DNA from 3 places in the Arthrobacter sp. NPDC057259 genome. Region 1 is predicted to be linked to each of the others. Evidence: riboswitches for the same ligand, from Rfam matches in the RefSeq annotation. Region 1 holds a riboswitch; each other region holds the start of a gene.

Evidence for each region. Region 1 has a riboswitch for S-adenosylmethionine ahead of ACFUCU_RS11375 (methionine ABC transporter ATP-binding protein). Riboswitches for the same ligand answer to the same signal wherever they lie in the genome.
Region 2: it holds a riboswitch for S-adenosylmethionine, as region 1 does, so the genes downstream of both, ACFUCU_RS09785 (bifunctional o-acetylhomoserine/o-acetylserine sulfhydrylase) here and ACFUCU_RS11375 (methionine ABC transporter ATP-binding protein) in region 1, are expected to answer to the same signal.
Region 3: it holds a riboswitch for S-adenosylmethionine, as region 1 does, so the genes downstream of both, ACFUCU_RS06145 (DUF1737 domain-containing protein) here and ACFUCU_RS11375 (methionine ABC transporter ATP-binding protein) in region 1, are expected to answer to the same signal.

What each region holds. Positions count from the first base shown of each region.
Region 1 covers NZ_JBHUYA010000006.1:113,483-115,736, reverse strand. Annotated here, with positions in the region: gene ACFUCU_RS11380 (methionine ABC transporter permease) at 1-560, opposite strand, end outside; gene ACFUCU_RS11375 (methionine ABC transporter ATP-binding protein) at 553-1,365, opposite strand; SAM riboswitch class I at 1,505-1,594, opposite strand; gene ACFUCU_RS11370 (CoA-binding protein) at 1,670-2,095, opposite strand.
Region 2 covers NZ_JBHUYA010000005.1:99,965-102,218, forward strand. Annotated here, with positions in the region: gene ACFUCU_RS09785 (bifunctional o-acetylhomoserine/o-acetylserine sulfhydrylase) at 56-1,372, opposite strand; SAM riboswitch class IV at 1,457-1,573, opposite strand; gene ACFUCU_RS09790 (VOC family protein) at 1,766-2,254, shown strand, end outside.
Region 3 covers NZ_JBHUYA010000003.1:57,017-59,270, reverse strand. Annotated here, with positions in the region: gene ACFUCU_RS06150 (PIG-L deacetylase family protein) at 1-303, opposite strand, end outside; SAM riboswitch class IV at 770-882, shown strand; gene ACFUCU_RS06145 (DUF1737 domain-containing protein) at 986-1,228, shown strand; gene ACFUCU_RS06140 (rhodanese-like domain-containing protein) at 1,225-1,632, shown strand; gene ACFUCU_RS06135 (O-succinylhomoserine sulfhydrylase) at 1,629-2,254, shown strand, end outside.

The DNA.
Region 1 (2,254 bases):
TAGCGGTAGTAGCCGTAGCGGATCGCGAAGTCGCCGATCCCGCCGCCGCCCACCAGCCCGGCCATCGCCGAGTAGGAGATGAAGCTGACGGTCATGATGGTGATGGAGCTGACCAGTCCCGGCCGGGCCTCCACCAGCAGCACGTCCCGGACAATCTGGGACCGGCTGGCTCCCATCGAGCGGGCGGCCTCCACCACGCCGCTGCCGAGCTGGCTGAGGTTCTGTTCCACGAAGCGGGCGAAGTACGGGATGGCGTTGATGGTCAGCGGGACGATCACCGCGGCCGTGCCGATGGTGGTGCCCACGATGAAGCGGGTCACCGGGATGATGGCGATCAGCAGGATCAGGAACGGGAAGGACCGGACCAGGTTGACCAGGCCGTCCAGGACCCGGTGGAGCCGGGGCCGGTGCCGCAGCCCGCCGGGGCCGATCGTGTAGAGCCAGACGCCCAGCGGCGTGCCGATCAGGACGGCCAGCGGGATCGCGACCAGCAGCATGGCCAGGGTCTGGCCCATGGCGGCGCCGATTTCGGGCAGGACCGATAGGATGCGCTCAAGCATGGATCAGGCCTTTCGGGGCGGGGCCGGCCGGGGCGGCTGCCCGGTGGGGCCGGTTCAGCTCGATGGCGTCGGAGACCAGGTACCGCCCGATCGAGGTGGCGGGGTGGAAGCCGGGGCGTTCGAGCTCGGCCAGGTCGAATTGCTCGACGATCCGGCCGTCCTCCATGACCGCGACGTTGTCCGCGATGGCCTTGATGACGTTCATTTCGTGCGTGACCACCACGATCGTGATGCCGAATTCGGCGTTGACGTCCGCGAGGTACTGCAGCACGGAGGCGGTGGTCCGGGGGTCCACGGCCGACGTCGGTTCGTCGCAGAGCAGGACCTTCGGCTCCGTGGCCAGCGCCCGGGCGATGGCCACCCGCTGCTTCTGGCCGCCGGAGAGCTTCGCGGGGTAGCTGGCGGCCTTGTCCGCGAGGTCCACGATGGCCAGGGCGTCGGCCGCCCGGCGCCGGCGTTCGGCCTTCCCCACCCCGGCGAACTTCAGTGAGAGCTCCACGTTCTCCTGCGCGGTGAGGTTGTTGAGCAGGTTGAAGTGCTGGAAGATCATGCCGATTCCGTGCCGGCTGCTGCGCAGTTCCGGCTCGCTCAGGGCGGTCAGGTCCACGCCGTCGACCAGGACCCGGCCCGAGGTGGGGCGTTCGAGCAGGTTGATGTTGCGCAGCAGCGTGGATTTGCCGGCGCCGGAGAACCCGATGATGCCTTGGATCCGGCCGCGCTCCACGGTGAGGGTGACGTCGTCGACGGCGGTGAACCGGCCATCCTTCGACCGGAACGAGGTGCTGACATTCTGGATCTCGATCACAGCGGACCGCCCGCGATCCGGGCCGGCGCTGCCGTCGTTGTGGTGTTCATGATTCCTCCGGGGCTCGCCCGAGGAAAGCCTCATCCCCCGGCGCCGGGGCAGCGCAAAGCGCGGCCTCTCGGGTCCGTGGAACAGTGGTTCTCCATCGGTCCTGGCGGTAGCACCGTCCTCATCGAGGGGGTTGCTGCGGCGTCACGGAGCCAGGTCTCTCAGCCGCTCGGGATGGTTACCCCACGAATCTGGCACACGCCCGGCCGAGGTGAAAGCGGCGCGTCACACGCCGTAAAGCTCCCGTCAGTCCCGGTTAAAGGCCCAGGAGCGGCGCTTCCCTGGCCGGGCAGGCGTTCATGACGACGTCCAGCCCGGCGGCCTTGGCGCGTTCGGCCGCGGCCTCGTCGATGACGCCCAGCTGCAGCCAGACGGCGCCGGCGCCGGCGGCAATCGCCTGGTCCACCACGTCGCCGACGCGTCCGGAGTTCACGAAGCAATCCACGACGTCGATGGGCCGCTTCTCCGCCGGGATTTCCGCCAGCGAGCGGTAGCCGGCCTCTCCGTGCACGTCGTCGCCGGGCAGGTTGACCGGGATGATGTCCATGCCCAGGCGGTCGCGGATGAACAGCGACGTGTCGTAGGCAGCACGCCATTGGTTGGTGCTCAGGCCCACGATGGCCCACCGGCCCTTGGTGCGCAGGAGGCGTTCGACGACGGCGGGATCGTTCACGTGGCTCATGCGGCCAGCCTACGTCCGCCGGCAGCACCACCGCAGTAGGCAAACCCACCCCGGGCGCTGTGCCGAATTTCTGATCGAACCAGGCGCCTCCCGTCCGCAGGTTTCCGAATATTACGCGCCCATTTGGCGAAAATCCGCCGTTCGGTTTTAGTAGACAGT
Region 2 (2,254 bases), on a different contig from region 1:
GCGCCGGCCGCCGTCGGGCCCGCAAAGGTGGGGAAATCCGGCGGGGGTCCCGGGCCTAGCCGGCCTTCGCGGCGCGGAAGCCGGCGTCGAGGTCCGCCAGGATGTCGTCGATGTGCTCCAGGCCCACCGAGAGCCGGACCAGGCCCGGGTGGACGCCCGCCACCGCCTGCTGCTCCGGGCTGAGCTGGCTGTGCGTGGTCGACGCCGGGTGGATCACCAGCGAGCGCACGTCGCCGATGTTCGCCACGTGCGAGTGCAGCTCCAGGGCGTCGACGAAGCGTTTGCCGGCCTCCACTCCCCCGGCGATGACGAAGGAGACGACGGCGCCCGTGCCGCGCGGACCGTATTTCCGGCCGCGCTCGTACCAGGGGCTCGAGGGCAGCCCCGCGTAGGCGACCGATTCGACGTCCTCCCGGCCCTCCAGCCATTCGGCCACCCGGGTGGCGTTGGCGACGTGCCGCTCCACCCGCAGGCTCAGCGTCTCGATGCCCTGGGCGATCAGGAAGGCGTTGAAGGGCGCGACGGCGGAGCCGAGGTCGCGCAGCAGCTGGACCCGGGCCTTGAGGATGTAGGAGAGGTTGGCCCCCAGTGCGCCGTCCGCGCCCAGGTCCCGGGCGTAGACCAGGCCGTTGTAGCTGGGGTCGGGGGTGTTGAAGCCGGGGTACCGCTCCGGGTCCGCGCCGAAGTCGAACTTTCCGGAGTCCACGATCACACCGGCGATCGCCGAGCCGTGGCCGCCCAGGTACTTCGTGGCCGAGTGCACCACGATGTCCGCGCCCCACTCCAGCGGACGGATCAGGTACGGCGTGGCGAGGGTGTTGTCCACGATCAGCGGCACCCCTGCCTGGTGGGCCACGTCCGAGATTCCCTCGATGTCCAGGACGTCCTGGCGCGGGTTGGAGACCACCTCGCCGAAGAAGAGCTTGGTGTTCGGCTGCACCGCCTCGCGCCACTGGTCCAAGTTGTCCGGGTCCGCCACGAAGGTCACGGAGATGCCGAACTTCTTCAGAGTGTGGGCCAGCAGGTTGTAGGTGCCGCCATAGAGGCTGGGGCTGGCCACCACGTGGTCCCCGGCTTCGGCGATGTTGAGGATGGCGAAGGTTTCCGCCGCCTGCCCGGAACTGAGCAGCAGCGCGCCGAGGCCGCCCTCCAGGCTGGCGATGCGCTGTTCGACCGCGTCCTGGGTGGGGTTGCCGATTCGGGTGTAGATGGGGGCGAGCTCGGCCAGGGCGAACCGGTTCGCGGCGCTCTCGGCGCTCGGGAAGACGAACGACGTCGTCTGGTAGATCGGCAGCGAGCGGGCGCCGGTGGCGGCGTCCGGTTGCTGGCCGGCGTGGATCTGACGGGTTTCAAAGGACCAGGCGTTGGACATGGCGTCTCCTGTGACTGGGCTCAGGGCGGCACCGGACCCGAGTCCCGCGCTGTTCGCGGGTCCCGGATTATCGGCACGGCCCTGGCGCCGCGCTTGCCCCGCCGGCGGTCGCCGGAGGGCCAGGTCTTCACCCGGGGCACCCCACCGCGCAAGGAGGGTTGCCGGCCAGCGAGCCGGGGCTTGGCGCTGGCACTCATGACCTGCTCCCAGTGTAGGAAGCCGGAAACCGGCACGGATAGCTTTATGACAAAGATGAAGAAACCGGTCCCCGGGACGGCTTGTCCGGCGGATTTCCGCGGCCGCGCCGGTCGGCACGGGGGCCCGCCGGACGACCCCGGCGAGGTTAGGACAGCCTAAGCTGAGAGGTCCATCACAAAGTGCCAAGATGAGGGCATGCGCATGGATCACGTCTCTTACGCCTGTGAAAAGGATGGCCTCGCGGCCACCACCGACCGTATCGCCACGGCCCTCGGGGTCGAGGCCGTCAAGGGCGGCGTGCACCCCCGTTTTGGCACCCGCAACATGATCATCCCGCTCGCCGGGCACAAGTACCTGGAGGTCGTGGAGGTCCTGGACCACCCGGCGTCGGACAAGGCACCGTTCGGCCAGGCGGTCCGCGCCCGCTCCGCCGCCGGCGGTGGCTGGATGGGCTGGTGCGTTGAGGTCGACGACCTGGCACCCTTCGAGGAACGCCTGGGCCGCGCCGCGGTCAACGGCAACCGCAAGTTCCCCGACGGCCGTGAACTGGTCTGGAAGCAGATCGGCATCCTGGGCCTCATCGCGGATCCGCAGGTCCCCTACATGCTCAAGTGGGAGGGCGACCCGGCCCTGCACCCGTCCAACGCCTACGAGAGCTCGGTGAAGATGTCCGAGCTGACCATC
Region 3 (2,254 bases), on a different contig from region 1:
GATGGCCAGCACCCGGCGGGGCTGCCGGGCCGGGCTTCCACCGGTGCGCAGGGCGGTCAGCGCGATGGCGAGGGCGGTGAGTCCGCCCAGGGTGGCAGTCAGGTCAGCGGTCTGCCAGAACTCGGAGGCGTCCAGGGCAAAGGCGGCGACGTTGGCCAGCAGCAGCACCGCGCCGGTGGCGAGGGAAATCCGGCGCAGAAGTTCGGGACGGCGCAGGCGGCGGTGGAACCAGGATTTCCCCACCGCCGCTGCGACCAGCAGCGCAATCAGCAAGACGATTATCAAGACGTAAATCGAGACCATGAATCTTTCCAGTTCTTCTTCGAGGTGCCGGCCGCCCCCAGTGCTGCGCCGGACAAAATGATGGATCTGCAACCCGCCCGGCAGAGGCTGCCGGGTTCTGGAGGGAAGGATTGCTTGTCAAAGAACCGGTCCGCGGTATCCCGGCGGAGACGTCAAAACCCATGCGCCAGCGGCACTGCGCAAACGGCCGGAAGCGGCCGCGCAGCGGGTGCTGAAAAGGCGTATGCGGTATGTGGAGACCCAGCTGAGACCTTGGACTGCCACTTCAGTAAACGTGACGCCCCTATCGGAAAACCCGAGTAGGCAATACCCGAAAAGCATTCGGCCACCGCGGACGGAACCGGCTTTTTGTACTCGATCACGACGGGCGCGATACTCGGTCGGCCTACGGCGGACGGCCTCCCGTGACCGAACATGACGGGGCCGACGCGCGGGCGCGGGCCCCGGGGTGTTAGGTTTTTTGCAGAGTAATGAGAACCGGTGCCAAGCCCTGACTGGCCGGTCGGCAACCCTCCTTTTGCGGCGGGGTGCCTCAGGTGACTACTCGGCAATCGACCATTCGAGCTGCAAGCGTGAACGTAAGGAGTTTGTCGTGTCCGACGCGACCCCGCCCCCAGTCCCCACCCCCGGAGCCGGCACCCCGGCCAACCCTCCCGCGCAGGCCGCAGCGCCCGCGGAGCGGCTGGCCTACCGGCTGCTGACCGGCCCAGACGACCGCAGCTTCTGCGAGCGGATCTCGGCCGCCCTTGCCGAGGGGTATGTGCTGCACGGCAGCCCGGCCGCAACCTTCAATGGCACATCGGTGATCGTGGCGCAGGCACTGGTGCTGCCGGCCGCCGTCGCGGAGGCGGACGCCGCGGTGGCCCGCGCCGTCGACGCCCTGGAGTTCGACGGTCTGGAATCCGAAGGGCAGGCGGGGGCATGAGCTACGCCGGGGACCTGACCCCGCAGGCGGCCTGGGAACGGCTGCAGTCCGGCGCGGTGCTGGTGGACGTCCGCACCCGGGCCGAGTGGGCCCAGATCGGGATCCCGGCGACCGGCGGGGCGGCCGCGGAGCCGGTGTTCATCGAGTGGACCCGGGCCGGCGGCGTGCCGAACGAGGACTTCCTGGACGAGCTCCGGCAGCGCGTCCCGGCCGACGCCGAGCTGCTCTTCCTCTGCCGGTCCGGGGCCCGCTCCGTCGCGGCGGCAGGGGCTGCGACGGCGGCGGGGTTCACCGTCTACAACGTGCTGGACGGCTTTGAGGGCCAGCCGGATGAGGCCGGCGTCCGCCGCGTCAACGGCTGGAAAAACGTGGGCCTGCCGACCGACGGGACCCGCACCGCATGAGTTTCAATCCCGAGGCCGCGGACTGGAGCCCGGACACCCAGGCCGTCCGTGGCGGCCTGGACCGGACCGGCTTCCAGGAAACCACCGAGCCGATCTTCCTCAACTCCGGCTTCGTCTACGAATCCGCCGCCGCCGCGGAGCGGGCCTTCACCGGCGAGGACGAGCGGTTCGTTTACTCCCGCTACGGTAACCCCTCGGTGGCCACCTTCCAGGAGCGGCTCCGCCTGCTCGAGGGCACCGAGGCGTGCTTCGCGACGGCGTCGGGCATGTCCGCGGTGTTCACCGCTCTCGGCGCGCTGCTTGGGGCCGGTGACCGGGTGGTCGCCGCCCGGTCCCTGTTCGGGTCCTGCTTCGTGATCCTGAACGAGATCCTGCCGCGCTGGGGCGTGGAGACCGTCTTCGTCGACGGCCCGGACCTCGACCAGTGGCGTGACGCGCTCTCGACGCCGGCCACGGCCGTGTTTTTCGAGTCGCCGTCGAACCCGATGCAGGAGATCGTGGACATCGCCGCCGTGAGCGGGCTGGCGCACGCCGCCGGCGCCACCGTGGTGGTGGACAACGTCTTCGCCACCCCGCTGCTGCAGCGCTGCACGGACTTCGGCGCGGACGTGGTGGTCTACTC